4 regions of the Streptomyces sp. NPDC005805 genome follow, and region 1 is predicted to be linked to each of the others. Evidence: riboswitches for the same ligand, from Rfam matches in the RefSeq annotation. Region 1 holds a riboswitch; each other region holds the start of a gene.
What was found. A riboswitch is a leader RNA that binds a small molecule or an ion and turns the genes downstream of it on or off. The one in region 1 is predicted to bind cobalamin.
Positions count from the first base shown of each region.

Region 2: it holds a riboswitch for cobalamin, as region 1 does, so the genes downstream of both, metE (5-methyltetrahydropteroyltriglutamate--homocysteine S-methyltransferase) here and ABZ457_RS21780 (CoA-acylating methylmalonate-semialdehyde dehydrogenase) in region 1, are expected to answer to the same signal.
Region 3: it holds a riboswitch for cobalamin, as region 1 does, so the genes downstream of both, ABZ457_RS25230 (ABC transporter substrate-binding protein) here and ABZ457_RS21780 (CoA-acylating methylmalonate-semialdehyde dehydrogenase) in region 1, are expected to answer to the same signal.
Region 4: it holds a riboswitch for cobalamin, as region 1 does, so the genes downstream of both, ABZ457_RS27780 (cobalamin biosynthesis protein) here and ABZ457_RS21780 (CoA-acylating methylmalonate-semialdehyde dehydrogenase) in region 1, are expected to answer to the same signal.

Region 1 covers NZ_JBEXXN010000042.1:8,244-15,792, forward strand. The annotation lists partial or broken gene ABZ457_RS21750 (phosphoketolase family protein) at 1-551, shown strand, start outside; gene ABZ457_RS21755 (ATP-binding protein) at 784-1,233, shown strand; gene ABZ457_RS21760 (response regulator) at 1,281-1,724, opposite strand; gene ABZ457_RS21765 (ATP-binding protein) at 1,721-3,433, opposite strand; gene ABZ457_RS21770 (fused response regulator/phosphatase) at 3,430-4,641, opposite strand; gene ABZ457_RS21775 (DUF4430 domain-containing protein) at 4,903-5,430, opposite strand; cobalamin riboswitch at 5,587-5,660, opposite strand; cobalamin riboswitch at 5,851-6,049, shown strand; gene ABZ457_RS21780 (CoA-acylating methylmalonate-semialdehyde dehydrogenase) at 6,263-7,549, shown strand, end outside.
Region 2 covers NZ_JBEXXN010000002.1:226,027-233,575, forward strand. The annotation lists gene ABZ457_RS02625 (short-chain fatty acyl-CoA regulator family protein) at 1-22, opposite strand, end outside; gene aceA (isocitrate lyase) at 557-1,843, shown strand; gene aceB (malate synthase A) at 2,223-3,872, shown strand; gene ABZ457_RS02640 (3-hydroxybutyryl-CoA dehydrogenase) at 3,869-4,852, shown strand; cobalamin riboswitch at 5,121-5,347, shown strand; partial or broken gene metE (5-methyltetrahydropteroyltriglutamate--homocysteine S-methyltransferase) at 5,480-7,549, shown strand, end outside.
Region 3 covers NZ_JBEXXN010000057.1:12,848-20,396, reverse strand. The annotation lists gene ABZ457_RS25235 (iron ABC transporter permease) at 1-241, opposite strand, end outside; gene ABZ457_RS25230 (ABC transporter substrate-binding protein) at 370-1,332, opposite strand; cobalamin riboswitch at 1,505-1,658, opposite strand; gene ABZ457_RS25225 (hypothetical protein) at 1,798-2,376, opposite strand; gene ABZ457_RS25220 (hypothetical protein) at 2,576-4,981, shown strand; gene ABZ457_RS25215 (hypothetical protein) at 5,101-6,915, opposite strand; gene ABZ457_RS25210 (tetratricopeptide repeat protein) at 7,142-7,549, opposite strand, start outside.
Region 4 covers NZ_JBEXXN010000072.1:6,577-14,125, reverse strand. The annotation lists gene ABZ457_RS27795 (class II aldolase/adducin family protein) at 38-715, opposite strand; gene ABZ457_RS27790 (inorganic phosphate transporter) at 959-2,212, shown strand; gene ABZ457_RS27785 (hypothetical protein) at 2,225-2,446, shown strand; cobalamin riboswitch at 2,629-2,757, shown strand; gene ABZ457_RS27780 (cobalamin biosynthesis protein) at 2,789-3,820, shown strand; gene ABZ457_RS27775 (cobyric acid synthase) at 3,817-5,325, shown strand; gene ABZ457_RS27770 (putative cobaltochelatase) at 5,528-7,549, shown strand, end outside.

The sequences.
Region 1 (7,549 bases):
TGGGAGTGGGCGGGCACCGAGGACGGCAGCCGCGACCCGGACGTGGTCCTCGCCTGCGCCGGGGACGTCCCCACCCAGGAGACCCTGGCGGCGGCCCGGCTGCTGCGCGAGCAGCTGCCGGAACTCGCCGTCCGGGTGGTCAACGTCGTGGACATGACCCGGCTGATGCCCGCCGAGGAGCACCCCCACGGCATGACCTCCGCCGAGTACGACGCCCTGTTCACCCCGGACCGGCCGGTGATCTTCGCGTACCACGGCTACCCCTGGCTGGTGCACCGCCTCGCCTACCGGCGCACCGGGCACCCCGATCTGCATGCGCGGGGGTACAAGGAGTCCGGCACCACGACCACGCCCTTCGACATGGTGGTCCGCAACGACCTGGACCGCTACCGCCTGGTGATGGACGTCGTGGACCGGGTCCCGGGCCTCGCGGTACGGGCCGCCGGGGTCCGGCAGGCGATGGCCGACATCCGCACCCGCCACCACGCCTGGATCCGCGAGCGCACGGCACCGACCTGCCCGAGGTCGCCGACTGGACCTGGCAGGGGTGACGCGGACCTCCGACGCGGACCCCGGCGCGGCGGGCGGGGGTGGACCTCCGGCGCGGTGGGCGGGGGTGGACCTCCGGCGGGTGGGCCGGGGCGGCGCGGCGAGGTGCCGCACGCCTCGGGCGGCGCGTGGCGGAAAAGGTCCCCCGTGGGAGGTGAGCGTGGCGGATTCCGGGGTAGACGGAGGCCGATCGCACATGATCGGACGCAGCCCGGTCGGGACACGGGGTGAGCAATGACGGAGACGACACTGGGCACGGAGATCGCCCTCGCGGTGGACTCGGCGGCACAGCGCGCGAGCGCCGCCTTCGACGGTCAGCAGGACTGCGTGGCCTCGGCCCGGGACGCGGTGACCGGGGCGCTCGCCGTGATGGCCATGGCCCTGCGCGCAGCGCTGCCCGACCGTCTCGTCGGCGACGTCCAGCTCGTGGTGAGCGAACTGGTCACCAACGCGGTGAAGTACGCGCCCGGCCCCTGCCTGGTCGACGTCGAACTCGACGACTCCGGTGTCACCGTCGCCGTGTGGGACAGCGGCACCGCCCTGCCGACCGTGCACCCCGCCGATCCCGGGCGGATCGGGCAGCACGGACTGGAGATCGTGATGGCCCTGTGCGAGGGCTTCGCCGTGCGGCGGGAGCCGGTGGGCAAGCGGATCACCGTCCGGCTGGCCGCGCGGCCCGCCTGAGCCCCCGGCCCCGGTTCAGCCCGGCCCGGCCGCGCGCCGGGGCCCGGTCAGCGCCGCCGGGGCAGGCGCACCACGCTCACGAAGAAGTCGTCGATCTGCCGGACCGCCGCGATGAACTGGTCCAGATCGACCGGCTTGGTGACATACGCGTTGGCGTGCAGCTTGTAGCTGCGCAGGATGTCCTCCTCCGCCGAGGAGGTGGTCAGCACGACCACCGGGATCAGCGCCAGGTCGTCGTCCGACTTGATGCGCTCCAGCACCTGACGGCCGTCGTAGCGGGGCAGGTTGAGGTCGAGCAGGATCAGGTCCGGGCGCGGCGCGTCGGTGTACGCGCCCCGCCGGAACAGGAAGTCCAGCGCCTCCTGCCCGTCCCGGACCACGTGCAGGGTGTTCTGGATCTTGTTGTCCTCGAACGCCTCCCGGGTCATCAGCTCGTCGCCGGGGTCGTCCTCGACGAGCAGGACCTCGATCGGTTCGACGGGGGCCTTCATACGGTGCTCCTGGTGGTCCTGGTGGTGGTCGGGGCGTTCGGGGCGGGCTCGCCGGCGGGCGCCGGTACGGTGGCCGCGGGGTTCTCGTCGGCGGCCGGCTCCTCGGCGTCCGCCGTGTGCCAGGCGTCCGCCGGCTCCGCCGCGTCCGCGGGAAGGGTGAAGCGGATCTCCGTCCCCTCCCGCTCGCCGGGCTCGTGCACGGCGATGCTGCCGCGGTGGTGCTCCACGATCTTGCGGCACAGGGCCAGGCCGATGCCCGTGCCCCCGTACTCGTCGCGGCCGTGCAGCCGCTGGAAGACCACGAAGACCTTCTCGGCGAACTCGGCCGGGATGCCGATGCCGTTGTCCCGGACCGTGAACGCCCAGTCGTCGCCCGCCCGTTCGCAGGCGATCTCCACCCGGCAGGGCCGGTCGGGGTGACGGAACTTCAGCGCGTTGCCGACCAGGTTCTGCCAGACCATGGTCATCAGGGTCGGGTCGCAGGTGAGGGTCGGCAGCCGCTCGGGGCGCACGATCTCGGCGCCGGACTCCTCCACGGCCACCGAGAGGCTGTTCAGCGCCCGCTCCAGCGGGGCGTCCAGCCCGACGGTGGTGTACTCCTCGTCCAGCCGCCCCACCCGGGAGAAGGTCAGCAGGTCGTTGATGAGGACCTGCATCCGCTTGGCGCCGTCCACCGCGAAGTCGATGTACTGGCGGCCCCGGTCGTCGAGTTCGGTGCCGTAGCGCTTCTCCAGCAGCTGGCAGAAGGACGCGACCTTCCGCAGCGGCTCCTGGAGGTCGTGCGAGGCGACGTACGCGAACTGCTCCAGCTCCGCGTTGGACCGCCGCAGCTCCTCGGTCTGCTCCTCCAGCAGCCGTTCGCGGCCCTTCGCCTCCCGCAGGGCGTCCACCAGCCGCCGGCGCATCTCCTCGACCGCCGTGCCCACCGCCCGCAGGTCGGCCGGGCCCTCGATCCGGATCTCCTGTTCGAAGGACTCGTCCCGGACCCGCTGGGAGGCCGCCTCCAGCCGGCGCAGCGGCCGGCCGACGATCCGGTGCACGATCACCGTCAGCAGGGCGCAGGCCGCCACGATCGCGGCCAGCAGCACACCGAAGGCGAGGTTGCGCTGGGTCCGCGCGTCGGCGGCCTCGGCGCGGGCCCGGGTGCGCTCCTCGTCGAAGTGGGTCTCCTGGAGGGCGAAGACCGCCCGCAGGTCGTCGAAGCCCTGCTTGCTGCGTTCGATCCGGTCCGGGGTGACGCCCGCCCCGCCCTCCTCGCGCACATTCGCGATCAGCGGCTCGGCCTGCTCGGTCCGCCAGGTCGCGGCGGCGCGCTCCACCTCGCGCAGATCGGACATCAGCTTCGGGTACACGGACACCAGCTCCCGCAACTGGGCGGTGCGTTCGCGCTGGTCCCGCTGCCCCTGCCGGTAGGGCTCCAGGAACTCGTCCCGCCCGCTGAGGGCGTAGCCGCGCACACTGGTCTCCTGGTCCAGGAGGGACTTCTGGAGCCGCAGCGAGACGGAACGGCCCGGCTGGATCACGTCCGCCAGCTCGTCCTGCCGCTCCTCCGCGCGGTTCACCATCACCCCGCCGACGACCGCCGAGACGACCACCACCAGCGCCATCAGCCCCAGGACCAGGAGGAACCACCCCTGGACGGTGAAACGCCCGCTCAGGCGGGGCCGGGCACCCCCGTCGGGCCCGGCGCCGCTCGTGGTGCTGCTCATGCGGTGTGCTCCCAATTCATGTGCAGGACGGCGATGTCGTCGGACAGCCCTCCGTACGGTGCGGCGGCGGCCGAGACCTCGTCCACCACGGTGTCCACGAACTCCTGCGGGGGCAGGTGGGCGTGGCGCTGCGCGGCGCCGAGGAGCCCGTCCTCGCCGAGCCGCTGCCCGCCCGGCCCGGTCCGGCCCTCGAAGAGGCCGTCGGTGAAGGCGACCAGGCTGGTGTCCGGGGTGATGGGCAGGGTGTGCTCGCTCCAGCGGGCCTGGCCCGGCAGGAAGCCGAGCGCCATCCCGCCCGGCGGCTCGTACCAGGTGACCCGGCCGCCGGCGCGCAGCATCATGCCGGGGTGCCCGGCGCGCACCACCCGTACGCAGGACCGGTCCGGCGGAAAGACGCAGGAGACCAGGGTGGCGAAGAGCTGGTCCTCGCCCCGCTCGGCGGCGAGTATCTCCTCAAGCAGCCGCAGTTGGTCGGGGCCGGTGCGCCCGCTCATCACGGCCGCGCGCCAGGCGACCCGCAGGCAGACGCCGAGGGCCGCCTCGACCGGACCGTGCCCGGAGACGTCGCCGACCACGGAGTGCACCGAGCCGTCCTCGGTCTGGACGACGTCGTAGAAGTCGCCGCCGAGGACGCCGTGGGTGCGGCCGGGCTCGTACCGGGCCACCACCGAGAAGTCGTCCCCGCGCAGCAGCGGGACGGGGAGCAGACCGCGCTCCAGCCGGGTGTTCTCCTGGGCGCGCAGCCGGACCGCCTGGAGGGCGGCGGTGGCGCGCTGCACCTGCTTGCGCTGGAGGGCGTAGCGCACCGCGCGGCTCAGCCCCTCCGAGGTCAACTGGGTCTTGGACAGGTAGTCCTCGGCGCCCTCGGCCACGGCCGCGAGACCGGTGGGCCCGTCGGCGAGGCCGGTGAGCACGACCACGGCCGCCTCCGGCGCGAAGGACAGCGTCCGCCGCACGGCCGCGAGGCCCTGGGCGTCCGGCAGATGCAGATCGAGGAGGACGCACAGGCCGGTGCCCCGCTCCTCGGTGACGGCCTCGGCCTCGGCCAGGCTCTTGCACCAGGTCAGCCGGGCTGGCAGCTCCGCGTCGGCCAGTACCTCCTCGAACAGCAGCGCGTCCCCCGCGTCGTCCTCGATCAGGAGGAGGGACACCTCCTGTTCCGTCGCGGGGAGATCGCCCCCCTGCGTCGGCACCGGCGCCCTTCCCAGCGCGGGCAGCTCCACCCCAGCCTCCTCGTCACGCCATCGGCCCCCGATGCGTCGCGAGAACCATACTGGTGGCGGGGTCGTGACTGCTCCGAGTGATCGCGCCCGGTGGACCTTGCCGTCCGATGGCCGCAGTGGCCGCGCGGAGGGGTTTCGTTCTGCGGCTTGCCAGGGGTGCCATGGCTGTGCCCGGGGCACCGGGTGTGCGAAGTGTCTCCTTCCGCGCACCCGGTGCCCGGTGTCCCGGTTCCGGGGCCGGGTGCGTCAGAACGAGGTCCAGGTGAACGCCACCCGGTCACCCGCCTTCAGCCGGAACTGGCAGCCGCCGACCGGCGTCGGCGTCCCGTTGACCGAGATGTTCCAGTACGCGGAGCCGCCGCCGGAGACCCCCTTCACGGTGTCCACCGAGAAGTCGTCGAAGGACGCGTACCAGGTCCCGTCCCAGGTGAAGCCGTGTCTCCGGGCGGCGTCGTCGAGGGCGGCGGTCGGTGTGGGCACCTTGGTGGCGTGCGCGCCGCCGTTGGTCCCGTCGCACTTGCGGGTGCCGCCGGTCGCGGTGGTGACGTCGTGGCCCTTGGTTCTGACCCGGCCCTTGAACAGCAGCCCGTCGGGCCCCTGCACGGTCAGGCGCACCTTGACGGGTGCGTTGGTGTTCGCGTGTGACGTGTGATGCGCGGCGATGTGCGCGGACGCGGACGCCGGCACGGCCTGGGCGGCGGCGGGCGCGGTGGTCAGGGCGAGGCCCAGCGCCGTGGCGGTGACCAGGGCGCGGTGGACGGTGGTGCGGTGCATGGACGGCCCTCCTGGGGCGTGGCGGGTCCGCGAACCGCGACGCCCCCGGGACGCACGACGCCCGCACACGCCCATGGGCGTACGGAGGCCGGCGGACCGGGCTCGGGGCTTCGCGCTGCAGACCGTGACAGTGGGAAGCGGTACCGCTCGCACAGCGGGTGCTCCGACTCGCGGCGCACGCGCGCCGCACACGGTTGCAGGTCAGCGCCGGATTCCCACCGGACTTCCCCCGCTTGTGCCAGCCATTCGGTTGTCCGCACCGGGGGACCCGCCCCCGGGGCAGACGCATCGTAGGGCGCGGCTTCGTCGCGCGGCCACCGGTACCGGCCGATCCGCTTGTGGCGGACGGAAGTTGGCGCTCCGGGGGCGGCGGCCCGTGCCCGGCGGGCGGCGGCGGGCGGCGCGGTGGGGTGGACTTAGTAGGACGTCCAACTATATGGTCGCGCCCAAAGGCCCGCGGTGCAGGGAAGCCGGTGTGAATCCGGCGCGGTCCCGCCACTGTGACCGGGGAGTGCGTCCTCCAGCGAGGAAGGCCACCGGCGGAGAGATCCGCCGGGAAGGCCGGAGGGCGTGCGCTGATCCGGGAGTCAGGATACCGGCCGCGGGATGTTCCGTGTTGTCCACGAGGATGGAGCAGACACGCATGGCACCGGTCCGTACCCGTGATCCTGGTGATCCGGCGAGGCACACCCGCGTTCCCGCGCTTTCGTAGCCCCTCGACGGCCCTCCGGCCTCCGCGTCCCACGGTGGTTCCGCGCGCCCGCACCCGACCGGTGCGCCGCGCCGGCCTGCCGTGCCATCCCCGGATCTCACCTGACGAGAGCAGGCTTCCATGGTCCGTGAACTGACACATTTCGTCGGCGGAAAGCGCACGCCCGGCACCTCCGGGCTCTTCGCCGACGTCCATGACCCCAACACCGGCGCCGTCCAGGCGCACGTCCCGCTCGCCGGGGCGGAGGAGACCCGCGCCGCGATCGCCGACGCCGCGGCCGCACAGCCCGAATGGGCCGCGTGGAACCCGCAGCGCCGGGCCCGCGTCCTGATGCGCTTCCTCCAGCTCGTCGAGGGCGAACGGGACGAACTCGCCCGTCTGCTCTCCGCCGAGCACGGCAAGACCGTCCCCGACGCGCACGGCGACCTCCAGCGCGGCCTGGAGGTCGTCGAGTTCGCCGCGGGCATCCCGCACCTCCTCAAGGGCGAGTTCACCGACAACGCCGGCACCGGCATCGACGTGCACTCCCTGCGCAGCCCCCTCGGCGTGGTCGCCGGCATCACCCCGTTCAACTTCCCGGCGATGATCCCCCTCTGGAAGGCCGCCCCCGCGCTCGCCTGCGGGAACGCCTTCGTTCTCAAGCCCTCCGAACGCGACCCCTCCGTGCCGCTGCGGCTCGCCGAACTCTTCGTGGAGGCGGGCCTTCCGCCCGGTGTGCTCAACGTCGTCAACGGCGCGAAGGAGGCCGTGGACACCCTGCTGGAGGACCCCCGCGTGGACGCCGTCGGCTTCGTCGGCTCCACCCCCGTCGCCCAGCACGTCTACGCCACCGCCGCCCGGCACGGCAAGCGCGCCCAGTGCTTCGGCGGCGCCAAGAACCACATGATCGTCATGCCGGACGCCGACCTGGACCAGGCCGTGGACGCCCTCGTCGGCGCGGGCTACGGCTCCGCCGGCGAACGCTGCATGGCCGTCTCCGTCGCCGTCCCGGTGGGCGAGGAGACCGCCGACGCCCTGGTGGCCGCCCTGCGGGAACGCGTCGGCACCCTGCGCATCGGCCGCTCCGACGACCCCGAGGCCGACTTCGGGCCGCTGGTCGGCCGCGACGCCCTGGACCGGGTCCGCCGCTATGTCGACATCGGCGTCACCGAGGGCGCCGAACTCGTCGTCGACGGCCGGGACTTCGTCCTCCCGGGCCACGAGAACGGCTTCTTCGCCGGCGCCTCCCTCTTCGACCGGGTCACCCCCTCGATGCGGATCTACCGCGAGGAGATCTTCGGCCCGGTGCTCTCGGTGGTCCGCGCCGCCGACTACGAGGAGGCCCTGCGCCTGCCCAGCGAGCACCCCTTCGGCAACGGCGTCGCCCTCTTCACCCGCGACGGCGACACCGCCCGCGACTTCACCCGC
Region 2 (7,549 bases), on a different contig from region 1:
CCCCGGCGTAGGTCTTGCTCACGTCCGCCTCGTCTCCCTCGTGCCGGTCCCGTCCGGCCCCGTCCGGCTCTGGCTCGTCCCGTCCGGCTCCTGTCGGGCTCTGGCTCGCCCGGTCCGGCCGACTCGCGCGCGAACCGGTTCCGCGGCCACCGGGGCCCGGCGCCGGGCCCATCCGATCGTAGGCCCGATCCGGCCACCCCGACCATTGGCAAAGTTGGCAAAACACCGCTCCCGCCTTCACAGAAGTTGGCAGAGGTCCACGGTTGATGGCACTCAGTGCCAGTGCCAGAGTCGTACTGCGGCCCGCCGGACCCGGTTGCCGAGCCGGTCGGGAAGACAGCGATTTCATGCCCTGACGTCGCCTTCCCGACCTCTCCCAACGGACACCGGCGCACATTGCTCACCTCTCCGCGCCTCGGGACCGGGGCCGGGGAGCCTCCCGGCGGGTCGCGCTGACGACAGACACAGCGGCACTGCACGGCACTCAGTGACATCACGTGACACCCATCCGCTCCGTTCACAAAAGCGAGCGGTTCACACGACCCGGGAGACGGTCATGGCACAGGCAGACACGACGACGGCGGCCCAGGACCTGGCACGGCGGTGGGCCGAGGACCCGCGCTGGGCGGGCATCGAGCGCACCTACGGCGCCGAGGACGTGATCCGGCTGTCCGGCAGCGTCCGCGAGGAGCACACCCTCGCCCGCCGGGGCGCCGAGCGCCTGTGGCGCCAGCTCCACTCCCAGGACTACATCCACGCCCTCGGCGCGCTCACCGGCGGCCAGGCCGTGCAGATGGTCAAGGCGGGCCTCCAGGCCATCTACCTCTCCGGCTGGCAGGTCGCCGCCGACGCCAACCAGGCCGGTCACACCTACCCGGACCAGAGCCTCTACCCGGTCAACTCGGTGCCGCAGGTCGTCCGCCGGATCAACAACGCGCTGCTGCGCGCCGACCAGATCGCCACGGCCGAGGGCGGCACCGACACCACCGACTGGCTGGCGCCGATCGTCGCCGACGCCGAGGCCGGCTTCGGCGGCCCGCTGAACGCCTTCGAGCTGACCAAGGCGATGATCGCGGCGGGCGCCGCGGGCATCCACTACGAGGACCAGCTCGCCTCCGAGAAGAAGTGCGGCCACCTCGGCGGCAAGGTCCTCGTGCCGACCTCGCAGCACATCCGCACCCTCAACGCGGCCCGCCTCGCCGCCGACATCGCCGATGTGCCCACCCTGATCGTGGCCCGCACCGACGCCCTCGCCGCCAACCTGATCACCAGCGACGTGGACGAGCGCGACGCGCGGTTCGTCACCGGCGAGCGCACCTCCGAGGGCTTCTACCGGGTCCGCGGCGGCATGGAGCCCGTCATCGCGCGCGGTCTCGCCTACGCGCCCTACGCCGACCTGATCTGGGTCGAGACCGGCACCCCGGACCTCGCGCAGGCCCGCGAGTTCGCCGAGGCGATCCACGCGCAGTACCCGGACCAGATGCTCGCCTACAACTGCTCGCCGTCCTTCAACTGGAAGGCCGCGCTGGACGACGACCAGATCGCCAAGTTCCAGCGTGAGCTGGGCGCGATGGGCTACCGCTTCCAGTTCATCACCCTGGCCGGCTTCCACTCCCTCAACCACGGCATGTTCGACCTGGCGCGCGGCTACGCGGAGCACGGCATGACCGCCTATGTCGACCTCCAGGAGCGCGAGTTCGCCGCGCAGGCGCAGGGCTTCACGGCCGTCCGCCACCAGCGGGAGGTCGGCACCGGCTACTTCGACCAGATCTCCACGGCCGTCAACCCGGCCTCCTCGACCACCGCGCTGACCGGCTCCACCGAGGAGGAGCAGTTCCACTGACCGACGCGTGACGGGCGCGTGACCGGCCGCCCGGCCGGTCCACCGCGCGGGAGGCGCCCGGCCCGGTCCGCCGACCCCGCCGACGCCCTCCCGGCGCCGTCCGGCGTCGCCGCGCCGCGCCGGACCGCAGATCCCCGGGGTGCCCGGCACCGTCCCGCCGGCACCCCGGGAACCGGACGACCGTCCGCCGCACGCTCCCCGGCACCGGGCCGGGCGGGCCGGCGGACCCGGCCCACGCCCCGACCCCCGACCCCCGACCGGGACGCCCTCGTACCGGATGCCCCCGGTTCCGGCCTCGTACCGGACGCCGAGCGTCCACCGTGGCCCGCGGCCCCGCCTCCCGGCGCGGCCCCCGTGCTCTTCCCCTCAGGAGTACCGCATGTCCACCAGCACCGTTCCCGCCCCCGTCCCCGCGCCCGAGCCCCTCGCCGCCGCGCCCGCCCCGCACGTCCAGGTGCTCGCCGCGCCCGGCGAGCGGCACGAGGAGATCCTCACGCCCGAGGCGCTGGACTTCGTGGGCGCCCTGGTCGGCGCGTTCGCCGAACGCCGCACCGAACTCCTCGGGGAGCGCCGGCGCCGGGCGTCCCGCCTCGCCTCCGGGTCGCCGTTCGAGTTCCCGATCGCGACCTCGGCCGTCCGCGCGGACGACTCCTGGCGGGTCGCGCCGCCCGCGCCCGGACTCACCGACCGCCGGGTGGAGATCACCGGGCCCCCCGAGCGCGGGATGGCGGTGCGCGCCCTCAACTCCGGCGCGCGGGTGTGGATGGCGGACTTCGAGGACGCCACCGCCCCGACCTGGGAGAACGTCATCGGCGGCCAGCTCGTCCTGCTGGACGCGATCGAGCGCCGCATCGACTTCACCAGCGCGGACGGCAAGGAGTACCGGCTGCGCACGGACGGGGACCTGGCCACCATCACGGTCCGGCCGCGCGGCTGGCACCTGACCGAGGACCACCTGCTGGTGGACGGGCGCCCGGCGCCCGCGTCCCTGGTCGACTTCGGCCTGTACTTCTTCCACTGCGCCCGGCGCCAGATCGCCGCCGGCCACGGCCCGTACTTCTACCTCCCCAAGCTGGAGAACCGCTATGAGGCCCGGCTCTGGAACGACGTGTTCGTCCTGGCGCAGGAACTCCTCGGCATCCCGCGCGGCACGGTCCGGGCCACCGTCCTCATCGAGACGATCACCGCGGCCGTGGAGATGGAGGAGATCCTCCACGAGCTGAGGGAGCACAGCGCCGGGCTCAACGCGGGCCGCTGGGACTACCTGTTCAGCCTGATCAAAACCTTCGGGCACCGCACCGACTTCCTGCTCCCCGACCGGGCGCAGATCACCATGACCGCGCCCTTCATGCGCGCGTACACCGAACTCCTGGTGCGCACCTGCCACCGGCGCGGCGCGCACGCGATCGGCGGGATGGCCGCCCAGGTCCCGAGCCGGGACCCGGAGGCGCACGAGGCCGCGCTCGCCAAGGTGCGCCTCGACAAGGAGCGGGAGGCCGAGGACGGCTTCGACGGCTCCTGGGTCGCCCACCCGGGCCTGGTCCCGCTCTGCCGGGAGGTGTTCGACGGCGTCCTCGGCGAGCGCCCGCACCAGCTCGACCGCACCCGCGACGACGTTGCCGTGACCCCGGCCGACCTGCTGGCGGTCCGCCGGATCAGCGCCCCGCCCACCCCGGAGGGCGTGCGCGGCAACATCGCCGTCGCGCTGCGCTACTTCGACGCCTGGCTGCGGGGCGCGGGCGCGGTCGCCCTGTACGGGCTGATGGAGGACGCGGCGACCGCCGAGATCGCCCGGGTCCAGATCTGGCAGTGGCTGCGGCACCGCGTCGTCGACCGGGAGACCGTGCTGCGGCTGCTGGACGAGGAGTGCGAGGCGCTGGGCCGCGAGTTCCCGTGGGCGGCGGTGGAGGAGGTCCGGGCGCTGTTCGAACGCACGGCGCTGGAGCGGGAGTTGCCGCCGTTCTTCACGCCGGACGCGTACGCGCGGCACCTGGTGCGTCACGCCGGGCACGCGGGCGGCGCGCGATGACCGGGGCGGGGGCCGCGGGCGGGGGCGCGTCCGGGGCGGGGGCCGGCGCCGCGTCCGGGGGCGCGTCGGGGGCGGGGGCCGGGCCCGGAACGGGGGGCGGGCCCGGGCCCGAGGCGGCGGCCATCCGGCGGGTCGGGGTGGTCGGCGGCGGGCAGATGGGCGTCGGCATCGCCGAGGTGTGCGCCCGGGCCGGACTGGACACCCTCGTCTGCGAGGCCGACGCGATGGCCGCCCGGGCCGCGCGGGAGCGGACCGCGATGTCCCTGGAGCGTGCGGTGCGGCGCGGCAAGCTGGACCGCCTCTCGGCCGAGGACGCCCTCGCCCGGACCGTGTTCACCGCCGACATGGACGCACTGGCGGACCGTCAGCTCGTGGTGGAGGCGGTGGTCGAGAACGCGGCGGCCAAGACCGAGGTCTTCGCCGCCCTCGACAAGATCGTGGCCGATCCGGAGGCGGTCCTCGCCACCAACACCTCGTCCATCCCCGTGATGCGCCTCGGGATGGCGACCGGCCGCGCGGACCGGGTGGTGGGGCTGCACTTCTTCAACCCCGTACCGGTGCTGCCGCTGGTCGAAGTGGTCACCTCGCTGCACACCTCGCCCGCCACGGCCGCCGCGGTGGAGGACTTCGCCACGCACACCCTGGGCAAGACGGTGGTGCGCGCGCAGGACCGGGCCGGTTTCGTGGTCAACGCGCTGCTGGTGCCGTACCTGCTGTCGGCGATCCGGATGGCCGAGTCCGGGTTCGCGACCGCGGCCGACGTGGACGCCGGGATGGAGCTGGGCTGCGCCCATCCGATGGGGCCGCTGAAACTCGCGGACCTGATCGGGCTCGACACGGTGGCCTCGATCGCGCAATCTCTGTACGACGAGTTCAAGGAGCCCCTGTACGCCCCTCCCCCGCTGCTCCAGCGGATGGTGGAGGCCGGCCTGCTGGGCCGCAAGAGCGGGCGGGGGTTCCACACCTACGACCGGGGGTGACCCCGGGACCTGCGACCGGGGGCGACCCCGGGCGGAAACGGCCGGGGTTGAGGGACCCCGGTGCGAGGCAGCCGGGACCTGAGGGGGTCCGTACGCTGCCGCTGTGGAGGCGGGCGCGGGGCGGTACGAGTGAGCCGCCCCGCGCCCGCCGTGCGTCCCACGCCCGCCGTGCGCGCCGCGCCCGTCGCCCGGCCCGCGGGAGGCCACCGCGTCCCACGCCCGCGTCCGCCACGTGGACGCCCTACCCCGCCGCGAGGCGGCGGCGTCTAGGCTGTTCCGTGCAGCTGGTTCGCCCCGTCAGCCAGGCGGGATGCGTCGCAAGAGGGAACCCGGTGGGAATCCGGGACTGCCCCGCAGCGGTGAGCGGGAACGAACGCCGTCACATGCACTGGGTCCCAGCGGGGGCCCGGGAAGCGACGGCCAGTAGGTGGCCTGACGTACGTCGTCAGGGCGTGCCCGCGAGTCCGAAGACCTGCCACTGCCCGTGCGCGACAGTCGCGCGCGGAGATCTCGGTGACCTCGCGGGTGGGTCGGCGGCAGCGGTGGCACGGTCGTCCGTGCGCCCGCTCCTTCGTGTACCCGTGGCGTGGCCGGGGTTGTTCACACAAACTCGCGAAGGAGAGTTCCGTGACACCGAAGTCCGCAGCCGCGGCAGCAGGCGCCACCGTCTACGGCTACCCCCGCCAGGGGCGGAACCGGGAACTGAAGAAGGCGATCGAGGGGTACTGGAAGGGCCGGGTCACGGCCGGGGCCCTGCACGAGACCGCCGCCGGTCTGCGCCGCACCCACTGGCAGCGGCTCGCCGCCGCCGGCGTCCACGAGGTCCCCACCGGTGACTTCTCCTTCTACGACCACGTCCTGGACACCTCCGTCATGGTCGGCGCGATCCCCGAGCGGCACCGCGCGGCCGTCGCCGCGGACGCCCTGGACGGCTACTTCGCCATGGCCCGCGGGACCCAGCAGGTCGCCCCGCTGGAAATGACCAAGTGGTTCGACACCAACTACCACTATCTGGTGCCCGAGTTGGGCCCGGACACCGTCTTCACGGCCGACTCGGCCAAGCAGGTCGCCGAGCTGACGGAAGCCCTGGCCCTGGGCCTCACGCCCCGCCCGGTGCTCGTCGGCCCCGTCACGTACCTGCTGCTCGCCAAGCCCGCCCCCGGGGTCGCCGCCGACTTCGACCCGCTGACCCTGCTGGACCGGCTGCTGCCGGTGTACGCGGAAGTCCTGGCCGACCTGCGGGCCGCCGGCGCCGAGTGGGTGCAGCTCGACGAGCCCGCCCTGGTGCAGGACCGCACCCCGGCCGAGCTGAACGCCGCCACCCGCGCCTACCGCGACCTCGGCGGGCTCGCGGACCGGCCGAAGCTGCTGGTCGCCTCCTACTTCGACCGGCTCGGCGACGCCCTCCCGGTCCTCGCCAAGGCCCCCGTCGACGGTCTCGCCCTGGACTTCACCGGGCCCGCCGCCGCCAACCTGGACGCCCTCGCCGCCGTCGGCGGACTGCCCGGCAAGCGGCTGGTCGCCGGTGTCGTGGACGGCCGCAACATCTGGATCAACGACCTGGAGAAGTCGCTGACCACCCTCGGCACCCTGCTCGGGCTGGCCGGCCGGGTCGACGTCTCGGCGTCCTGCTCCCTGCTGCACGTCCCGTTCGACGCGGCCGCCGAGCGGGACATCGACCCGCAGGTGCTGCGCTGGCTGGCCTTCGCCGAGCAGAAGACCGCCGAGATCGTCACCCTGGCCACCGGGCTGTCCCGCGGCACCGGCGCGATCGCCGCCGAACTCGCCGCCAACCGGGCCGACCTGGCCTCCCGCGCCGGCTCCCCCATCACCCGGGACCCGGCCGTGCGCGCCCGCGCCGCCGCGATCACCGACGCCGACGGCCGCCGCTCCCAGCCGTACGCCGACCGCACCGCCGCCCAGCGCGCGCACCTCGGCCTGCCGCTGCTGCCGACCACCACCATCGGCTCCTTCCCGCAGACCGCCGAACTGCGCACCGCCCGCGCCGACCTGCGCGCCGGACGGATCGACACCGCCGGGTACGAGGACCGCATCAGGACCGAGATCCAGGAGGTCCTCTCCTTCCAGGAGAAGGCCGGGCTGGACGTCCTGGTGCACGGCGAGCCCGAACGCAACGACATGGTCCAGTACTTCGCCGAGCAGCTCACCGGCTATCTGGCCACCCAGCACGGCTGGGTCCAGTCGTACGGCACCCGTTACGTCCGGCCGCCGATCCTGGCCGGGGACATCTCCCGCCCCGAGCCGATGACGGTCCGCTGGACGACGTACGCGCAGTCGCTCACCGGACGGCCCGTCAAGGGCATGCTCACCGGCCCGGTGACCATGCTCGCCTGGTCCTTCGTCCGCGACGACCAGCCGCTCGGCGAGACCGCCCGCCAGGTGGCGCTGGCCCTGCGCGACGAGGTCGACGACCTGGAGGCGGCCGGCACCTCGGTGATCCAGGTGGACGAGCCGGCGCTGCGCGAGACCCTGCCGCTGCGGGCGGCCGACCACGCCGCGTACCTGGCGTGGGCGACCGAGGCGTTCCGCCTGACCACCAGCGGGGTGCGGCCGGAGACGCAGATCCACACGCATATGTGCTACGCCGAGTTCGGGGACATCGTCCAGGCCATCGACGACCTGGACGCGGACGTGATCAGCCTGGAGGCGGCCCGCTCGCACATGCAGGTCGCGCAC
Region 3 (7,549 bases), on a different contig from region 1:
GCCGTACGTCGACGACGATGGTCTCCCGGACCGGGGTCCAGGCCGGTTCGGCGAGCGCCGGGTGCACCTGGTGCAGCAGGATGCCCCAGACCTGGCCCGGCGGGACGGAGACGGACCCGGCCGCGATGGCGACGGTGACCGCACCGGCCAGCAGCGCGCCGAGCAGCACGAGGACGAGCGGGTAGGGGACGCCGGGGCGCCGGGCCCCGGCCGCGGCGGGCGTCCCGGCCCGGCCGTCCACGACGGCCGGGCCGGAGGAGCCCGCCGCCGCCGGGGCCGTCGTGCTCTTGGTGCCCGCCGTGCCTCGCGTGCCCACCGGACCCACCGGACCCGGCCGACCCACCGGACCCGGCCGACCCACCGTGCCGGTCACCTGAAGCGGTCCGGGTGGAGCTGGCGGGCCAGGGACTCCACACCGGCTGGCACCCGGACACCCAGCACCGTGGACGACAGCGGCAGCACCGCGAACCGCTCGTTCCTGATGGCGGGTGCGTCCTTCAGCGCCGGGTTCGCCAGCAGGAACTTCTTCTTGTCCTCGACCGGTTGATCCCCGTAGTCGTAGATGACCACGACCTCGGGCGCCCGCTCCGCGACCTGCTCGAACGACACGTCGCCGAACGACTTGTCCACGTCCGCGAAGAGGTTGACCGCGCCGGCCCGCTCGATCATCTCGTTGCCGATTCCGGCGCCGCCCGCCGTGAAGGCGGTCTTGTCCCCGCTGTCGTACACGAAGACCTTGACCGGCTCGACGCCCTTGAGCTTCTTCTCGACGCCGTCCAGCGTGGCGTGGAGCTTCGCGAGCTGCTTCTCGGCCCGCTCTGGCACGCCGAAGATCCGGGCCACGTTCCGGATCTCCCGGTCCATCTCGGCCATGGTCACGGGACCGGTCGGGCACTCCTCGATGTTGAGGTAGGAGTTGACGCCCGCCTCGCGGAGGGCGTCGCGGCCACGCCCCTCCTTCTCGTCGAAGGTGCTGGCGAAACCGCCGTAGGCGAAGTCGGGTTCGGCGGCGAGCAGGGTCTCGAAGGAGGGGTACTCCTTCGCGATGACCTCGATCCCGTCGTACGCGTCCCGGTACTCGGGGAGGATCCGGTCGTCGAGGTAGGCCGTGCCGGTCATCGACTTCTCCAGCCCGAGCGCCAGCATGACCTCGGTCGCGTGCTGGTTGAGGGACACGGCCCGCCCGGGCGGGCGCTGGTACGTCGTCCTGACCCCGCAGTTCTCGACGGTGACCGGGAAGCCCTCCGCCGCCGAAGCCGCCGGACCTTTGCCCGCGGCGGGCTCCGGGGAACCGGCGCCGCAGCCGGATATCAGCAGGGCCGCCGCGGCCACGGCGGCCGGCAGGCCCGGTAACCGGCGGACGGACCGGGGGGACGGGGCCGCTCGCCGGCCTCTCGGCGCACGGACGGCGGGATCTGCCTGCGGACGGGGTCTCAATGGCAGCACGAAGGAAGCCCTCCTCTCCGGGGAGATCCGCCCCGGTCGTCGTCGAGGAGGCGACCGCGTGAGTCTCCTGGCTCTCGGGTCAGTGCTCGTCCCGGCCTTCCCACCCGCGTACGGGCAGTGGTCTGTTCGGGATCCGCTCGCCGATCACAGTGGCGGTACCGCACCGGATTCACACCGGATTCCTCGTTCCGCCGTCGCCCATTCCGCGGCACATCCTCGCAGCAGGAGCCGGAGCGGGATACACCCCGGCGGGAGCGGCAGCGGTGCGCGGATGCACACGGAGCGCGGACGCGCGCCGCATGCGCCCCCCGGCGCCCTGGCACTCCCCCCGGGCCGGGTGCGGGAACGGCGTCAGCGCCCGGGTCCCGGCCCACCGGCCAGGTCCGCCTCCCCTCCCCCGTCCCCACCCCCACCCTCATCCTCATCGTCCTCGCCCTCGTCGAAGGGGTCGACGAAGATCGACGACAGCGTTCGCTCGACGGGGGCGCCGGCCTCGTCCTCGGTGAGGAGGATTCCGCGGAGCATGTTCAGCGGGTACAGATAGCTGTCCGGGTCACCCGGGACGCCGACGCAGGGGTGGTCCAGCGCGGAGATCTGCCCGGCCGCGCCGAAGAACGGCTCCAGCTCCCCGCTGACGAGGTCGGGGATGTACTTCCACACCATCGTCCGGTGGCGGCGGAACACCTCCCCCACGTACCAGAGCGCACCCTGGACGAAGGGCGTCATCCGCTGGTCGGTGACCTCCTCCATGGTGTTCGCCCGTTCGCGGACCAGATCGTCCACGACCGCCAGGGAGGCCGGGGTGAAGTCCAGCGCGCCGGCGGAGGAGGTCCCCGCGGCCCACCCTTCGTGAGCGTCCCGGCGCTCGTCCAGCCACCTGAGCAGGTCGGGGTGCCGGGTGGGGTCGTACGTCTCGTCAGCTTCGGTCATGCCGTCGACCGTAGTGGACACCGGATCGCCGCCGCGGTGCTCCCCTGCCGACACGCGGAATTCTCAACAACCCTTTGCACATGCGGTGTTGAGAACCCCTAGGGTGTCGGACGGCGGTCGGCGGAAACTGTCACGGGGGCCCAACCGCCCGCCGGCCCGTGCCATCTGAGTCCCATGGCCCCCACGACCAGGGACACGCATGAACACACAGATACCCGTCCGTACCCGGCTCCGGCGACGCCTGGTCTCCTGCCTCGCGGTCGCCTCCGCGGTCGGGATGACGCTCGTCGCCCTGCCCGCCACCGCGAACGCGGCGCCCGGCGACTACGCCAAGGTCACGTCCGGCGGACGGTGCGACAAGATGCACCTCGGCAAGACCTTCGCCCGCACCCCGAACAACTCCGGGGCCCCTACCGGCCAACACCACTGGACGAAGGGCGGCCCGGACGAGGAGTACTACTTCAACCTGGAGTTCAAGGGCTTCGAGGACGTTCCCGCGCCCACCCGCGACGACCTGAACAAGGTCGGCAACACCGACGCGGACGTCAGGAAGTGGGACAAGGCCTACCGGGCGTCGCAGGACCCCGAGGACATGAAGCGCGCCATCTGGGCCCGCTACGCCCGCTACATCCAGGGCAAGCCGTCCCCGAAGGCGTTCGCCAAGTGGGTGCCGCAGAACCTGATCGGCGCCCAGCACTCCCGCGCGAAGGGCGGCGTGTTCGAGCGGAAGACCGTCCAGAACTTCAACCTCGTCGGCCCGGACTGGCTCTGCGAGGTGACCGTCGAGATCTACGACAAGGACGACAGGAAGATCGCCTCCCGGCGGTACGACGCCTACAACAAGCGGACCGGCGACCTGGGCGAGTTCAAGGCCGACGGCAAGCGGAAGACCGGCCAGTTCAAGAACGACAAGATCATCCTTCGCCACAAGGACGCGAAGTACGACTTCACGAAGTCGCGGTTCACGATGTTCGCCGGTGAGAAGCCCAACGGGGCCACCACCAAGGAGTACAAGGCCGAGAACGCCAGGCTGCGCGCCGAACGGGGCGCGGCCAACAACCCGATCCGGATCGCGGAGCGGCGCGCCACGGCGAAGGGGCTGTGGCCGCAGACGAAGTACACCAGGTCCTACCCGGTGTTCAATCCGCAGCCGAACACCCGCACCCAGGGCCCGGTCAACTCCCTCGCCTACGGATCCGGGAAGAACCCGGCACAGGCGCGGCAGATCCAGAACCAGCACAACCAGATGAACACCCGCGGCGCCCTCGGCCGCGGTCCGGGCGGAGTCGACTTCTCCACCCTGGAACTCCAGTACGTGGGCAGCCCGGTCAAGGGCAAGGCGCTGGACTACAGCATGAAGGCCGACTTCATGCCCGACGAGGACACCACCCCCGGCTGGGGCGGGCAGGCGAAACTCGAACTGGCCTCGGACGCCCTGTTCACCTGGCTGGCCCTCACGCCCGACCGGCAGTGGGTGAACCTGAACCCGGACCAGCCGGACAAGATCATGGACCGGGCGTTCGGGGAGACCGACGCCGGACGCGTCCTCCTCGTGGCCGACATGGAGATGAAGCGGGACTTCTCCCGCGCCATGGACCCGGAGAAGTCCCCCGGCAAGGAGTTCATGAACGCGGCCCCCAAGGTCGACGGGGTGCCGTGCTGGGGGTCCGGCCGCAACTGGATCGTGCCCGGCCGGGCGAAGGTCCGCGAGCAGGACGGCGGCATCTACATCCTCGACGCGCCGCTGAAGGTCAACCACGCGGCGATGGACTTCGACACCCCCGTACAGGGCGAGGACTGCTCGAAGAAGCTCACCAAGGAGGAGAAGGAGCGCAGCCACCGGCTGATCACCCGCCACCTCGTTCCGCACGTCGAGAAGCAGATCAACACCGAGAAGAAGTACGCCGATCTGCGCCGCGTCTACAAGTCGCGGGTCGCGGCCGAGTGGATCCGGCAGCAGGACGCCGTGAAGGCCACCGACTTCCGGCCCGTCATCAACAGCAACAACCTCAAGCGGTGGCCGCTGCGCGGCGAGAACGCCGACTGGGACAAGGTCACCGTGTGGAAGGAGATGGTGAAGTCCTTCACCGAGGGCGAGTTCACGTACGAGTGGCCGCTCGGCGACGGACGCGTCTACACCTTCTTCGTCGGCGGCGTCGACTTCTCCGAGGCGCCCAAGCGCAACATCACCCAGGCGGAGTTCCGGCTCCAGCACGAGCGCCTTCCCCGGACCACGAAGGACAGCGTGCGGGCGCAGACCTCCGCGCGGGACGCCGATGTGACGTTCCTCGGCGGGAACGGCTCCGGGAGTACCGACGACGGCAAGCCCGACCCCACGCCCACGCCGACCCCCACGGACCCGGGGAAACCGACACCGACGGACACCCCGTCGACGCCGGCGCCCGATCCGACCACCCCGGCCCCCGGCGACACGGGCGGGCCCACCCAGCCCCCGGCGAAGGACCCCGACGGCGACCTCGCCGACACGGGCTCGGACACCCCGGCGGGCCTGATCGCCGCGATCGCCGCCGCGGCGGTCGCGGCGGGCGGAGCGCTGACGTGGTGGATGCGGCGCCGCCGAAGGGCGGACACCGCGGCCGGCTGAGGACGGGGCCGTCGCCACGGCCGCGGCTGAACGACGAGGTCCCCTCCCTGCCGCTTGCGGCGGGGAGGGGACCTCGTCCCATGAGGACAACCGAGGACAACCGAGGGCGGCCGGTGGGGTCATAGGTGGTCCGCAGGGCCCTCGGTCTCCGCGCCGTCCGCCGCATCCGCCGCGTCCGCGGGCACGAACCGCACCCGCAGGTCCCTGGTGCCGGTGCGCACCACCGCACGCCGGGTCCCCTCGCCCGGGAAGCGGCCGTACGCCGTCAGCACCTGCACGGCGGCCCCGAGGACGAGCGGGTCGAGGGGCGCGTCGTAGTCACCCCACGCGGGCGCCGTCCGGGCCTCGAACCGCCGGCCGTCGCGCAGCACGACCAGGCAGCTGTGCGAGCCGAGCGCCGCGACGGCGACATTGAGATTGGAACCGGCACGGAACCTCCCCGACGCCCACTCCCCCGGCGGCAGTTCGGGCTCGTACGCGGTGCGGGCGACCACTTCGGCGTACTGGGGCCAGCGGGGGTCCGTCTCGTGGTCGGCCACGGCGTAGAAGCCTCTGCCCTGCTCGTGGTGCCCCTCGACCACGGGCCATCTGCGCAGCTCGACCGCTCCGTCGTCCGCGACCGAGCCGGTCACGTCGTAGGTGGTGGCGGCGGACTGCTTCACGGGCGCGGGCGGCGGGACCGGATCGGGCCGCAGCGGAAAGTCGGGCGGCGGGATGTCCCGGTGCCGCAGGTAGGAGTACAGGATGTCCCGGGTGATCTCGGCACCGGCGCCCCGGGCCCCCAACTGCCGCCGGAAGACGTCCTCGGCGTTCCCGGCGTTTTCGGCGTTTTCGGCGGTGTCGTCGGCAGTCCCGGTGCCCTCGCCCTCTCCGGTGTTCTCGGGGCTGTGCGTCCCGGAGGCGTCGAGGAGCTGTTCGAGCAGCTTGCCGTGCGGGTCGAGCCGGTGGGCCCCGCGGGCGAACGCGGCCGTCGGCGACGCCGGGTCCAGTTCGTCCAGCCCCGTGGCGGCGAGCTGGGTGACGCGGTGCAGGGCGGCGCCGTAGAAGGTGGTGCTGCCGTGATCGCCGACGATCCGGTCGGCGGCCACGATCGCGGCCCGCCAGCCCTCCTGCGGCGGGATGACGAGCAGCCCGGCGTCGACCGCCCGGGCCAGGCGTTCCATCACACCGTGCTCCGAATGCCGGGCCCACACATTGGGGTGGAGCACGAGCGCGACCGCGAACTCGTCGGCGGGGAGCGAGGCGACGAGCCGGTGCGGCAGGTCGGGGTGCCTGCCGAGCAGGGAGTGCTCGCTCCACGTCGAGTTGACCACCACGAGGCGGCGCCGCCCGGTCACGCCGAGGCGCTGCCGGTACAGGTCGCGTTGCGACAGGCTGTCCCGGATCCGGTCGAAGCACAGGTCCCCGACCACCTGCGCGCGCGGCACGGCCTCGGGGCAGCTGACGCCCAGCCGTGCGATCTGCTCCTCGTGGGAGACGCCGATGCACGCCGGGAGGACCCGCCCCCACCGCATCAGCTCCCGCCGCGACAGGCCCGCGGGCGTCACCGCGTCGCCGGTGGACTCGGTGACCAGCCGGTTGTACCCGGCGCCGTGGGGCAGCACCACGAGGGGCGTTCCCCGGCGGTACATCGACCGGTGCACGGCGCAGGCGACCATCAGGTCGAAGCGCCGCCGTCTGGCCTCCCGCCAGCTGAGGACGGTGACGCCCAGCCCGCGGAGGTACTCCTCCAGTCCGGCGCCGAACACGGAGCCGGGGTTGACGGTGTACGAGACCTCGATGCCGTCCTGCGGCCGCAGCAGCCGCATCACGTCCCGCAACCGGGTCGCCGAGGTCAAGGTCCGGGCGATACCGAGGACATGGGCCTTGGGGGTCTCGTACGTGTCCCAGCGCGGTGCGGCGTGTTTCGCTCTGCCGCGAGGCTGCAGGAACACGGCCACTCCGGGCGTTCGAAGGGACGGACGGAACAGGAGGTCGAGACGGTCGAGGGCGATGGTACTGAAGCAGCGGCGGACGGCCCGGGAAAGACGGCGGAGTACCCGGTGGGCCGCGCTGCGGGCCGATTCGGTCCTGCCCTCCGGGCCGCTTCGGTCCTGGACGGGCCCGTGGACGGCAAACCCCGGGGAGGCGCGTCCGGCCCCGGCCCCCCGGACGCCTGCGCTACGCGGGGTCGGGCGGCACGGCGGGCGCGCCCATCCGTTCCCGCAGCTCCCGGAGCTTTCGGCGGCTCGCCTCCGCCAACCGGGCGTCGCCGGTCCGTTCCGCCAGCTCGGCGGCGAGGTCCAGTGCCTGGTCGAGCTTGGTGAACTGGTTGAGGCGTCCCGCCCACACGGCCGCGTCGACGACGGCCTCCACCGCCGGACCGAGCTCTCCCAGCGCCGTACGGGCACGGGCGAGGAACAGCCCGACCTTGGACCGCATGGCGTCGTCGGCGGTCTCGCGGGCGTCGTCGGCGGCCCGGTCGAGGACATCCGCCGCCTCCTGGACCCGCCCGGCCGCCAGCAGGGCCTGGCCAAGGTTGTAGCGCTGGACGATCTCGCCGTGCCGGTCGCCGCGGTTGGCGTCGAG
Region 4 (7,549 bases), on a different contig from region 1:
GGGGTGGCCGTCCCCTTCGCCGCAGCGCCCCGCCCCGTCAGCCCTTCTCTCCGCCGCCCGGCTGCCCGTAGCCGCGGAAGCGTTCCGCCGCCTCGGTGAGCTGGGCGGCGGAGAGGAGGGCGGGGGTGTGCCCGGGGACGGCGGCCGCGGTGAGCCAGAGGCGGCACATCCACTCCAGCTGGGCGGTGCGGTCGTACGCCTGGTCGAGGGTGTCGCCGTAGGCGACGGTGCCGTGGTTGCCGAGGAGGCAGGCGGTGCGGTCGCGCAGGGCGTCCGTCATGTTCCGGGCGAGGGCCTCGGTACCGTAGAGGGCGTAGGGCGCCACCCGGACCGGGCCGCCGAGGGCCGCCGCCATGTAGTGGACGGGCGGCAGTTCGGGGACGAGGACGGAGACGGCCGTCGCGTGGACGGCGTGGGTGTGGACCACCGCGCGGGCGTCCGTGCCGGTGTACACGGCCAGGTGGAGCGGGAGTTCGCTCGTGGGGGCCAGTTCGCCGAGGACCTGCCGGCCGGTGAGGTCGGTGGCGACGGTGTCGCCGGGCCCGAGCCGGTCGTAGGGGACCCCGCTGGGAGTGACGAGCACGAGGTCGCCGACGCGGACGGAGACGTTCCCGGAGGTGCCGACGACGAGTCCTTCGGCGGCGGTTCTGCGGGCGGTGGCGACGAGTTCGGCCCATGCGCCGGCGAGGGCGTCCCGCTCTGTGTGATCGGTCATGCGCCGATCCTGTCAGCGGGGTCCCGAGGGGCCCAGGGGCCGGCGCCGTGCGGGTCCGGGGCGGCCCGCTGCGACAGAGGGTGTTCGAGTGACTGCCCACCGAGGTCACGATCGCGGATCCGGCACAAGCGGAACCTCTTGACCCCACTTGCGGACACCACAGCGCCCGGCCCAGTTCATCTTCCGTTCACCCAGGTTGCCTACGGTCCACACGTCAATGACGTCAAACGATTGCCTGGGTAAATGGAACACATCACCTTGCTGCTCGCGATTGTGATCGTGACAGCTCTCGTGTTCGATTTCACGAACGGTTTCCACGACACCGCCAACGCGATGGCGACGACCATCTCGACCGGCGCGATGAAGCCCAAGACCGCGGTGGCCATGTCCGCCGTTCTGAACCTCGTCGGCGCGTTCCTGTCGGTGGAGGTCGCCAAGACGATCTCCAGCGGTCTGGTCGACGAATCAGGCATCTCCCCTGAAGTCATCTTCGCGGCGCTCGTCGGCGCCATCCTCTGGAACCTGCTGACCTGGCTCGTGGGTCTGCCGTCCAGCTCCTCCCACGCCCTGATGGGCGGCCTGATCGGCGCCACCGTCGCCTCGGTCGGCTTCTCCGCCGTCAACGGCGGCGTGGTGGTCACCAAGGTGCTGATCCCGGCCATCGCCGCGCCCCTCGTCGCCGGCATCGGCGCGATGATCGCCGCCCGGCTGACGTACAAGATCGGCAAGAACACCGACCAGAAGGCCACGGCCAAGGGCTACCGCGCCGGCCAGATCGCCTCCGCCGGCCTGGTCTCCCTGGCGCACGGCACCAACGACGCCCAGAAGACGATGGGCATCATCACCCTGGCCCTGGTCGCCGGGAACGTGCTCGCGCCGGGCTCCAACCCCCCGATGTGGGTCATCGTCTCCGCCGGTGTCGCGATCGCCCTCGGTACCTACCTCGGTGGCTGGCGCATCATCCGCACCATGGGCAAGGGCCTCACCGACCTCCAGCCGCAGCAGGGCTTCGCCGCCCAGACCAGCGCCGCGAGCGTCATCCTGGCCTCCTCCAACCTGGGCTTCTCCCTCTCCACCACGCACTCCTGCTCCGGCGCGGTGATGGGCGCGGGCCTCGGCCGCAAGGGCGGTGTGGTCCGCTGGTCGACCGCGACCCGGATGTTCGTCGCCTGGGGTCTGACCCTGCCGGCCGCCGGTCTGGTCGCCGCCCTCTCCGAGTTCGTCACCAAGCAGGGTGACTGGGGCGTCGCCGTCGTCGCGGTCTTCCTCGTCGCCTCCTCGCTGGCGATCTGGATCGTCTCCCGCCGCCAGGTGGTCGACCACACCAACGTCAATGACACCGAGGCCCCCGGCGCCGAGGGCGCGGAGGGTTCCGAGGAGCCCGCGGGCGTCGTCACCACCGCCATCGCGGCCGTCACCCCGCCGCCGGCCGGTGAGCTCAGGACCACCGTCCCGGCCCCCGCCGAGACCGAGCCGGCCCGACCGGCCGCGGTGTAAGGAAGCAGCAACATGAAGATCGACTGGGTAGCCCTCGGCTCCGTTTTCGGCGTGAGCCTCGTCGCCACCGTGGCCCTGGTGGGCCTGTTCACCCTCGGCATCATCGGCCTCACCAAGGGCGAGGCCGCCACGCGGTCCGGCGGCAGCGCCGTGATGGCCCGCACGGGTGCGTACGCCTGCTTCGCGCTCTGCGCGGTGGCCGTCGCGTACGGGATCTTTCTGATCGTCGACTGATCCGTCCGCCGACCGATCCGTCACCGGCACGGGCCGGGTACCGCCACTGGGCGGTGCCCGGCCCGCCGTCGTGTCCGTGGGCCCGCCCGCGTGGGGGCGCCGCGCGAGCCATCGGGGTGGCCCTCGTGTGGGCCTCGGCACACTGTCCCGCCGCAGGTCAAGGGTGAGTTGACGGGCGTGGGCGGGCGTGGTGGACTGCCGGGGCCATACGGCGGCAGAAGAGGAAGTCCGGTGAGAATCCGGCGCGGTCCCGCCACTGTCACCCGGAGTCCGGGGAGCCAGGAACTCTTGCCGCCGTTCACGTCGAACCAGGGCGCGGACCCTGAGTGAGGACTCTGCGTCATGCCTGGCCGCGGCCCTGCCCTGCCGTCCGGACCCCCTCCCCGGGGCGCCGACCGCACGCGCGGCGGCCGGATCTTCGCCTGCGGCGCCGCCGCGGGGCTCCTCGGGGACCTGCTCGTCGGTGATCCGCGCACCGGGCACCCGGTGGCCGCGTTCGGACGGGCGGCCGCCGCCGTCGAGGGCGTGCTGTGGCGCGACGACCGCGCCCGGGGCGCCCTGCACACGCTGGTGTGCGCCGGGGGCGCGACCGCCGCCGGGCTGCTCGCCGCGCGCGCCGTGCGCCGCTCCCCCGCCGCCGCCACCGCCCTGACCGCGGCCGCCACCTGGGCCGTCGTCGGCGGGACCACCCTGGGCCGGGAGGCCCGCGCCGTCCGGGCCGCGCTGGAGGCCGGGGACGTCGAGGCGGCGCGGGCGCGGCTGCCGCATCTGTGCGGGCGGGACCCGCAGGCGCTGGACGCGGACGGGATCGCGCGCGCCGTCGTGGAGTCCGTCGCCGAGAACACCTCGGACGCGGTCGTCGGCGCCCTGGTGTGGGGCGCGGTCGCCGGTGTGCCCGGGCTGCTGGGATTCCGCGCGGTCAACACCCTGGACGCGATGGTCGGGCACCGCTCGCCACGCCATCTGCGCTACGGCTGGGCCTCGGCCCGGCTGGACGATGTGGCGGGCTGGCCGGGTGCCCGGCTGACCGCCGTGCTCGCCGCCCTCGCCGGTCCCGATCCGCGGGGCGCGGTGCGCGCCTGGCGGGCCGACGCGGCCGGGCACCCGAGCCCCAACGCGGGCCCGGTGGAGGCGTCGTTCGCGGGGGCGCTCGGCGTACGGCTGGGCGGGACGCTGGCGTACGGGGGGCGGGTCGAGCACCGGCCGGTGCTCAACGGGGGCGGCCGGGCGGTGGAGTCGGCGGACATCGAGCGGGCGGTGCGGCTGTCGCGCCGGGTGGGCACGCTCTCGCTGGTGGTGTGCGCGGGCGCGCGGCTGGCGGCGGGGGCGCTCGGCAGGGGCCGGGCGGCGACAGGCAGGGGGAGGCCGGCATGAGCGGTGGGGGGCTGCTGGTCGCGGGGACGACCTCGGACGCCGGGAAGAGCGTGGTGACCGCCGGGATCTGCCGGTGGCTGGTCCGGCAGGGCGTGAAGGTGGCCCCGTTCAAGGGCCAGAACATGTCGCTGAACTCCTTCGTGACGCGGGAGGGTGCGGAGATCGGGCGGGCGCAGGCGATGCAGGCGCAGGCCGCCCGCGTCGAGCCGACCGCGCAGATGAACCCGGTACTGCTCAAGCCGGGCGGCGACCGGTCCAGCCAGGTCGTGCTGCTGGGCCGCCCGATCGGCGAGATGAGCGCCCGCGGCTACCACGGCAACCGCCAACGCGACCTGTTCGAACCGGTGATGGCCTGCCTGGAGGAGCTGCGGAGCACGTACGACGCGGTGATCTGCGAGGGCGCCGGCAGTCCGGCGGAGATCAATCTGCGGCGGACGGACATCGTCAACATGGGGGTCGCCCGGGCGGCCCGGCTGCCGGTGCTGGTGGTCGGGGACATCGACCGGGGCGGGGTGTTCGCGCAGTTCTTCGGGACGACGGCGCTGCTGGCGCCGGAGGACCAGGAGCTGGTGGCCGGCTATCTCGTCAACAAGTTCCGGGGGGACGTCTCCCTGCTGGAGCCGGGTCTCGACATGCTGCTCGGGCTCACCGGGCGGCGCACCTACGGGGTGCTGCCGTTCGCGCACGGGCTCGGCATCGACGAGGAGGACGGTCTGCGGGTGTCCCTGCGCGGGAGTGTGCGGGAGTCGGTGGTCGCGCCGCCGGTCGGCGAGGAGCTGCTGCGGGTCGCGGTGTGCGCGGTGCCGCTGATGTCCAACTTCACGGACGTGGACGCGCTGGCGGCCGAACCGGGCGTGGTGGTGCGCTTCGTGGACCGGCCCGAGGAACTGGCGGACGCGGACCTGGTGGTGGTGCCCGGCACCCGCGGCACGGTCCGGGCGCTGGAGTGGCTGCGGGCCCGGGGCCTGGCGGACGCGCTGGCGCGGCGGGCCGCCGAGGGCCGGCCGGTGCTCGGGATCTGCGGCGGCTTCCAGGTCCTCGGCGAGCACATCGAGGACGAGGTGGAGTCGCGGGCCGGGTCGGTCGATGGCCTCGGACTGCTGCCCGTGCGGGTGCGGTTCGCCCGGGAGAAGACCCTCGCCCGGCCGTCCGGGGAGGCCCTCGGCGAACGCGTGGACGGCTACGAGATCCACCACGGTGTGGCGGAGGTGCTGGGCGGGGAGCCGTTCCTGGACGGCTGCCGCACGGGGGCCGTGTGGGGCACCCACTGGCACGGCTCGCTGGAGAGCGACGGCTTCCGGCGGGCGTTTCTGCGGCGGGTCGCCGCGCAGGCGGGGCGGCGGTTCGTGCCCGCCCCGGACACCTGCTTCGGCGCGCTGCGCGAGGAGCAGCTCGACCGGCTGGGCGATCTGGTCGAGGAGCACGCGGACACCGGCGCGCTGCTGCGGCTGATCGAGCAGGGGCCGCCGGCCGGGCTGCCGTTCGTGCCGCCGGGTGCGCCGTGAGCGGCGCCCGGAGCGCCGGGAGCGCCACGGGGCCGGGCGAACCCGTGCCCGCCGGCCCGCCACCGGACGGTGTGGGCGCACCGTCACCGGACCGCCCGAGTGCACCGGACCGCCCGAGTGCACCGAGCCGCCCGAGTGCGCCGTCACCGGACCGCCCGAGCGATCCGTCACCGAACTGCCCGAGCGAACTGAAGGAGTGGTCATGAGCACCCGGTACCCGTTCACCGCGGTCGTCGGGATGGACGATCTGCGGCTGGCGCTGCTGCTCAACGCCGTCAGCCCGGCGGTGGGCGGTGTGCTGGTCCGCGGCGAGAAGGGCACGGCCAAGAGCACCGCCGTGCGCGCTCTCGCGGATCTGCTGCCCGAGGTCGCGGTGGTGGCCGGCTGCCGGTTCTCCTGCGCCCCGGACGCCCCCGACCCGGCCTGCCCCGACGGCCCGCACGAGGACGCGGCCCCGGCGTCCCGGCCCGCGCGGATGGTCGAACTGCCCGTCGGCGCCTCGGAGGACCGGCTGGTGGGCGCCCTCGACATCGAACGCGCCCTCGCGGAGGGCGTGAAGGCCTTCGAGCCGGGTCTGCTCGCGGACGCGCACCGGGGCATCCTCTACGTGGACGAGGTGAACCTCCTCCACGACCATCTGGTCGACCTGATGCTGGACGCGGCCGCGATGGGCGCCTCGTACGTCGAGCGGGAGGGCGTCTCGGTGCGGCACGCCTCGCGGTTCCTGCTGGTCGGGACGATGAACCCGGAGGAGGGCGAGCTGCGGCCGCAGCTGCTGGACCGGTTCGGCCTCACCGTGGAGGTGGCCGCCTCCCGGGACCCGGAGCAGCGGGTGGAGGTCGTCCGGCGGCGGCTGGCGTACGACGACGACCCGGCGGCCTTCGCGGCGCGCTGGGCGGACGCGGAGGCGGCGCTGCGGGGGAGGGTCACGGCCGCGCGGGCCCTGCTGCCCCGGGTGGCCCTCGGCGATGTGGCGCTCCGTCAGATCGCGGCCACCTGTGCCGCGTTCGAGGTGGACGGCATGCGGGCGGACATCGTGATGGCCCGGACCGCGACCGCGCTGGCCGCGTGGGCCGGGCGGGAGGAGGTCGCCGAGGAGGACGTCCGGCAGGCGGCCCTGCTGGCGCTCCCGCACCGCCGCCGCCGCAACCCCTTCGACGCGCCGGGGCTGGACGAGACCAAACTCGACGAGACCCTGGACGAGTTCGGCGGCGACGACGACCCGGAGCCCGATCCCGACCCGGAGCCGGACGGTCCCGGCCCCGACGGCGGTGGCGGCGGTGTGCCCCCGCAGGGCCCCGGCCCCGGCGACGCCCCGGATGCGGCCCCCGAGGACACCGCGCCCCCGGAGGAGTCCGGGCCCCGACCGGACGCCCCCGAGCCCCAGGGCGCTCCCGCCGCCGCCCCGCGCGGCGCGGGCGAGCAGCAGCCGGTGCGCGCCGCCGAGCCGTACCGGACGCGGATGCTGAGCGTCCCCGGGCTCGGCGAGGGCGCGGCGGGGCGCAGGTCCCGGGCGCGCACCGAGCACGGCCGCACCACCGGCGCGCGCCGCCCGCGCGGCGGGCTGACCAAGCTCCACCTCGCCGCCACCGTGCAGGCCGCCGCGCCGCACCAGCGGGCGCGCGGCCGCAGCGGCGCGGGCCTGGTGGTCCGCCGGGACGATCTGCGCCAGGCGGTCCGCGAGGGCCGGGAAGGCAATCTGGTCCTGTTCGTGGTGGACGCCTCCGGTTCCATGGCGGCCCGGCAGCGGATGGGCGCGGTCAAGGGCGCGGTGCTGTCGCTGCTGCTCGACGCGTACCAGCGCCGGGACAAGGTCGGCCTGATCACCTTCCGGGGGCGGGACGCGGAGCTGGCGCTGCCGCCGACCTCCTCGGTGGACGCGGCGGCGGCCCGGCTGGAGTCCCTGCCGACCGGCGGGCGCACCCCGCTCGCCGAGGGGCTGCTGAAGGCGCACGAGACCCTGCGGGTGGAGCGGCTGCGCGACCCCTCGCGGCGTCCGCTGCTCGTGGTCGTCACCGACGGCCGGGCGACCGGGGCGGGGGACGCGTACGGTCTGGCGCTGCGCGCGGCGCGGCTGCACGCGGCCGAGGGGACCGCCGCCGTGGTGGTGGACTGCGAGTCGGGGTTCGTGCGCCTCGGTCTGGCCGGCACCCTCGCCGCCGAACTCGGCGGCACCGCCGTCACCCTGGACGAGCTGCGGGCCGACGCGCTCGCCGGGCTCGTC